Regions from separate parts of the Nonomuraea sp. NPDC050556 genome, predicted to be linked through region 1. Evidence: riboswitches for the same ligand, from Rfam matches in the RefSeq annotation. Region 1 holds a riboswitch; the other holds the start of a gene.
The links. Region 1 has a riboswitch for cobalamin ahead of cobN (cobaltochelatase subunit CobN). Riboswitches for the same ligand answer to the same signal wherever they lie in the genome.

Region 1 (3,144 bases):
GATGGTGGCGAACGACTGCCGGTAGATCTCGGCGCCGTCGCGGATGTAGTCGATCACTGCTGCCTTTCCTGGTAACCGTCTGCTGTGGCGATCAGCTGCGTGACCTGGCCCTTCGGGAGGCCGCAGCGACGCTCGCAGCCGGACCAGTGCACGGGGGTGGTGGTGGGTCTGGTGGGGGTCCAGCGGGCGGCGTCCTGCTGCACGTCCGCGAGGGATTTGGCGCATCCGGGGCTGCCGGTGCAGGCGGTGACGCCCACCCAGGGGGAGCTCGGGTCGGTCACCAGGCCTGCTGCCTCCAGGTGTGCTGCCACGTGCGCGGCTTCCTCGGGTGGGAGGTCGACGAGCACGACGGTGCGCCAGGGGGTGAGCCGGACGTGGTCGGTGGTGTCGGCGAGGGCGCGCACGTGGGCGGGGGAGAGGCGGCCGAGCGGGGGCACGACCTCCAGCGCGACCCGCCCGTCCCGCTGCTCCAGCAACCCCGCACGCTGCTGGCGGGGAGGTTGCGAGGTCACAAGAGTTCCAGGGATCCCAAGACGGGCGGCGATGCGGGCGGGGCCGTTCGGGAGTTCGGTGATGCGCCACTCGGAGTCGCGTTCGTCGAGGAAGGCTTCTGCGGCCGAGAGCGGGTCTGTCGCGCCCTTAACAAGCAGGGAGTCGGCCACCACCAGGCCGTCCGGGGTCAGGGTGACGTCGGCGCCGAGGCCGAGCATGTCGCCCGTCCCGTCGTCCACCGCGAAAAGGAACCGCCCAGGCAGCGAGGCAAGCCGATCCCGCGCACACAACGCCTGGTCAAGCGCCTCCACCAGCGGCTGCGTGTCCCAACGACCCGAGACCCCGCGCCCGCCCAAAGGGGACGCGACGATGTTGCGCACCCGCTCGTGCGAGGCCGACGGCAGCAACCCAGCCCCGGCGAGCGCCGAGGCAAAGGAAGCGGGTGACCGTACCCCCCTGACCTGCACGTTGGCCCGTGAGGTCAGCTCGAGCACCCCGGTAGCCAGCAACGTGAGCTGCGCCGTGGAGATCAGCCCGCCGGGCACGCGGACCCGGGCCAGCGGCCCGTCCGCCGCCTGGTGCACCTGTAACGCTCCCGGACATGCGTCAGGGCGCGTTCGTCCGGAAAAGTCAGCTATGGACACGTTCAGGATGGTAACGCCACTGTAGGCTCCCCCTAGGCGATGGCAATGGGAGGAAGCCGGTGTGAAACCGGCGCGGTCCCGCCACTGTGACCGGGGAGCGAACTCCACCGAAGGCCACTGTCCAGCAATGGACGGGAAGGCCGGGGTGAGCGTCGATCCGGGAGCCAGGAGACTCCTGCCGTCGTGACCTGCGACCCGGGGCGAGGACCCCGAGGGAGGACGTTGTCGTGCCTGGCGTTGTGCTGCTCTCGACCTCTGACACCGACCTGCTGAGCGCCCGCGCGAGCGGCGCCGGCTACCGGCTCGGCAACCCGGCCAGGCTGGGGGTCGACGACCTTCCCGCCCTCGTCGACGGCGCCGACCTGGTGATCGTCCGCCTGCTCGGCGGGCGCAGGGCCTGGGAGGAGGGGCTCGACCACCTGCTGGCCGGGCCGCGTCCCGTGGTGGTGCTCGGCGGCGAGCAGGCGCCGGACGCCGAGCTGATGGAGCTGTCCACGGTCAGCGGCGGGGTGTGCGCACAGGCGCACGCCTACCTGGCCCAGGGCGGGCCGGACAACCTGGGCGAACTGCACAAGTTCCTCTCCGACACGGTCCTGCTCACCGGGTACGGCTTCGCACCGCCCACCCCGGCGCCCTCCTGGGGGCTCCTGGGCAGGGAGAGCACCGGCGAGGGGCCGGTCATCGGGGTGCTCTACTACCGGGCGCACCACATGGCGGGCAACACGGGCTTCGTCGAGACCCTCTGCACCGCGATCGAGAACGCCGGGGGCCGTGCGCTGCCGGTCTTCTGTTCCTCGCTGCGTACGGCGGAGCCCGCGCTGCTCGAAACCCTGCGCGCCGCCGACGCCCTGGTGGTGACCGTGCTGGCCGCCGGTGGGTCCAGGCCCGCGACGGCGGGGGCGGGCGGCGACGACGAGGCGTGGGACGTGGGCGCGCTGGCCGACCTCGACGTGCCGATCCTCCAGGGCCTCTGCCTGACCACGAGCAGGCAGGCGTGGGAGGAGAACGACGACGGCCTGTCGCCGCTGGACGCGGCGTCGCAGGTGGCGATCCCGGAGTTCGACGGGCGGATCATCACGGTCCCGTTCTCGTTCAAGGAGATCGACCCCGACGGGCTCACGGTCTACGTCGCGGACGAGGAGCGCGCCGCCAGGGTCGCGGGCATCGCCGTACGGCACGGCCTGCTCAGGCACATCCCGAACGCGTCCAAGCGGCTCGTCGTCATGCTCTCGGCGTACCCGACCAAGCACGCGCGGATCGGCAACGCCGTCGGCCTCGACACCCCGGCCAGCACGGTCAAGCTCCTGGCGAGGCTCGCCGAGGCGGGCTACGACCTGGGCGAGGGCTTCCCCGACGAGGGCGACGCGCTCATCCACGCGCTGATCGCCGCCGGCGGCCAGGACGAGAACTGGCTCACCGACGAGCAACTGGCCGGCAATCCGGTACGGATCTCCGGTGCGGCCTACACCGCCTGGTACCGCACCCTCCCGGCAGACCTCAGGGAGAGCATGGAGCGGCACTGGGGACCGCCGCCCGGCGAGCTGTTCACCCACGAGGGCGACATCGTGCTGGCCGCGCTGCGCGCCGGGAACGTGGTGCTGATGGTGCAGCCGCCGCGCGGCTTCGGCGAGAACCCGATCGCGATCTACCACGACCCCGACCTGCCGCCGAGCCACCACTACCTGGCCGCCTACCGCTGGCTGTCGGCGGACTTCGGCGCGCACGCGATGGTGCACGTCGGCAAGCACGGCAACCTGGAGTGGCTGCCGGGCAAGTCGGCGGGCATGTCCGCGTCGTGCGGCACGGACGCGGCGATCGGCGACCTGCCGCTGATCTATCCGTTCCTGGTCAACGACCCGGGCGAGGGGACGCAGGCCAAGCGGCGGGCGCACGCGGTGCTGGTGGACCACCTGGTGCCGCCGATGGCCCGCGCCGAGTCCTATGGCGATATTTCCCGGCTTGAGCAGCTGCTGGACGAGCACGCCACGATCGCCGCGATGGACCCGGC
Region 2 (3,144 bases), on a different contig from region 1:
ACGCTCGGCGACCTGCTCGGCGCCAAGACCGGCACCACCAGCTACCACCTGCGCCAGCTGGAGAAGTACGGGTTCATCGAGGAGATCGCCGAGCGCTCGACCGGCAGGGAGCGCTGGTGGCGCAGGGTCGAGACGGGCGACATCAGGCTGCCCACGCCCGACCAGGTCGCCGACGAGGACCTGCCGGTGCTGAGCGAGTTCTACCGGCAGAGCGTGGAGGAGGACCGCGACCTGCTGGCCAGGATGCCCGCCGCCTTCGCCGCCGACGCCGCGTGGGCCAGGCACTCGCGCGGACTCGGCCGCATGACCAGCGCGGAGCTGGACGCCTTCTTCGAGGAGTACATGGAGCTGCTGAAGAAGTACAGCCGCCGCGTGGAGGACGCGGGGGACGGGTCGCGGCCGATGCTCATCCGACTGTTCGCCCTTCCCGGAGATTAAGGGGTAACTCGCCGTGATCTGGTAATAACCCATGGTATTGGGGATCATCGGGGGGAGGGTGGCGTTATGCACCGTCGGCAGTTCTTCGCGCTCGGGCTGGGCGCCGCGGCCGCCTGCCTGGCCGGTTGCTCCGCAGGAACCCCGTCGGCCGACGTTCTCGGCCGGGTCTCGGTGATCTCGGGCGGCGAGCCCTGGGTGCCCGTCGCCCGGGCCCTGACCAGGACTCTCCGTACGGCCGGCTACCTCGCGCAGGGGCGCGCCGCGACGACGATCACCGTCACCGGGCTGACCGCGCTGGCCACCGTGCAGCGCAACGAGGGCGCCTCCGTGCTCGACACCACCACCCCGCTGGCCAGGCTCGTCGGCGAGCCCGAGGTCGTCGTCGTGCCGGTCAACTCGCGCCACGCCGACTTCGACGCCTTCGCCGCACACCTCACCGCGGAGCCGTCCCGCACCATGCTGGCCGGGCGGCCGGAGGGCGAGGCGGACCACCTGCTGTTCGGCCTGATCGCCAAGGGGCTCGGCGCGGACACCAGGCTCGTCGACTATGCCGGGTACCCGAGCACGGCCGAGGCGGCTGCGGCGCTGCTCGCCGGGCGGGCGGCCGTGGCTGCGGGGCCGCTGTGCGAGTGGCGTTCCCGCATCGACAGGGGGAAGGTCAGGGCGCTCGCGGTCTCGTCGGCCGAGCGGGTCGAGGGACTCGACGTGCCGACCTTGCTGGAGAGCGGGGTGCGGGTCGACTTCGCCGACTGGTGCGCGGTGCTCGGGCCCGGCGGCATGCGGGAGGACGCGCGGGCCGCCGCGATCGCCATGTGCGACCGCGTCGCGGAGTCCGAGCGGTGGCAGGACGCCTGCCGTACCGGAGGATGGAGGCCGTTGCCGCTGAGCGGGGACGCCTTCGCGCAGTGGCTCGGCTCCGAGGTGGAACGGACCCACGAGGTCCTGTTCGATCTTGGGCTCCTCGACACGCCGGGCACAAGTTGTGGGGATAGTTGCGGCGGCGGCCACTAGATGTAGGATCTCGTCTCGCTGGTTCGGCTTCCCCTCAACCGGGGAGCCGGAGCAAAAGGGAACTCCGTGAGAGTCGGAGACTGCCCCGCAGCGGTGAGTGGGAACGACCGCCGTCACGAAGCACTGGAAGCACCTTTCTGGGAAGCGACGGCCAGTAGGCGCCTCGTCATGAGGCGTGCCCGCGAGTCCGAAGACCTGCCAGCGGATGTCTTTGTCCATGGACCTCGAGGGAGGGTCTGGGGCGTGCCGCCGCATGCCTTTCCCCGGGGTCGCTCGCGAGGAGAGAGCGCGTGACGCAGATCGTTGAGTTCGACCGCAGGCTGGCCATCGAGGAGGCAGCCGCCCGGGTGATCGCCGACCCGGCCAACTCGCGGGTGGCAGCGGGGCTGCTCGCCGAGGAGATCGCCGACGAGGCGGCCACGCACGGCGTGACCTCGTTCTCGTCCTCCATCGCCGCCACGCACGCCGCGGGACTCATCCAGGACTCGCTGGCCGACTTTGTCCAGAAAAATCGGGATGAGCTGGACGCGCTGATCGACCCGTCCGGGGACGACCGGTTCGAGTACTTCGGGCTGCGCACCGTCTACGACCGCTACCTGCTGCGCCACCCGGTCAGCCGCGCCGTCCTCGAACGCCCCCAGCACTTCATGCTGCGGGTCGCCTGCGGGTTGTCCTCGACGGTCGGGGAGGCCGCCGAGCTCTACGCGCTCATGTCGACCCTGTCGTACCTGCCGTCGTCGCCGACGCTGTTCAACTCCGGCGCCCGCCGCCCGCAGCTCTCGTCGTGCTTCCTGCTCGACTCGCCGCGCGACGACCTCGACGGCATCTACCAGCGCTACGCCCAGGTGGCGCGGCTGTCCAAGTACGCCGGAGGCATCGGGATCGCCTGGACGCGGGTCCGCTCGCGCGGCTCGCTCATCCGCGGCACCAACGGGCACTCCAACGGCATCGTGCCGTGGCTGCGCACCCTCGACTCCTCCGTCGCCGCCGTCAACCAGGGCGGTCGGCGCAAGGGCGCGGCCTGCGTCTACCTGGAGACGTGGCACGCCGACATCGAGGAGTTCCTGGAGCTGCGCGACAACACCGGCGAGGAGGCCCGGCGCACGCACAACCTGAACCTGGCCAACTGGGTGCCCGACGAGTTCATGCGCAGGGTCGAGGCCGACGGCGTGTGGTCGCTGTTCGACCCCAAGGAGGTCCCTTCCCTCACCGACCTGTACGGCTCCGCCTTCGACGAGGCCTACAAGGCTTATGAGGACGCGGGCCTCTACGTCCGCCAGCTCCCCGCGCGGGTGCTCTACGGGCGGATGATGCGCACGCTCGCCCAGACCGGCAACGGCTGGATGACCTTCAAGGACGCCGCCAACCGCACCTCCAACCAGACCGCGCGGCCCGAGAACGTCATCCACCTGTCGAACCTGTGCACCGAGATCCTCGAGGTGACCAGCGACGGCGAGACCGCGGTCTGCAACCTCGGCTCCATCAACCTGGCCACCCACGTGCGCGGCGGGGCCGTGGACTTCGAGCGGCTGCGCGCCACCGTGCGCACCGCCGTCCGCTTCCTGGACAGGACCATCGACCTCGGTTTCTACCCGACCCCCGAGGCGCAGGCGGCGAACCTGCGCTGGCGGCCGATCGGCCTCGGCGTCATGGGCCTGGCCGACGTGTTCTTCGCGCTGCGGCTGCCGTTCGACT

Region 2: linked by a shared signal. The riboswitch ahead of ACIBG8_RS35050 (ribonucleoside-diphosphate reductase subunit alpha) and the one ahead of cobN (cobaltochelatase subunit CobN) in region 1 are both predicted to bind cobalamin.

The regions. Positions count from the first base shown of each region.
Region 1 is NZ_JBITGU010000002.1:1,783,826-1,786,969, reverse strand. It holds gene ACIBG8_RS26470 (precorrin-8X methylmutase) at 1-57, opposite strand, end outside; gene ACIBG8_RS26465 (precorrin-3B synthase) at 54-1,076, opposite strand; cobalamin riboswitch at 1,143-1,330, shown strand; gene cobN (cobaltochelatase subunit CobN) at 1,364-3,144, shown strand, end outside.
Region 2 is NZ_JBITGU010000003.1:1,299,213-1,302,356, forward strand. It holds gene ACIBG8_RS35040 (ArsR/SmtB family transcription factor) at 1-438, shown strand, start outside; gene ACIBG8_RS35045 (tripartite tricarboxylate transporter substrate-binding protein) at 505-1,449, shown strand; cobalamin riboswitch at 1,452-1,667, shown strand; gene ACIBG8_RS35050 (ribonucleoside-diphosphate reductase subunit alpha) at 1,740-3,144, shown strand, end outside.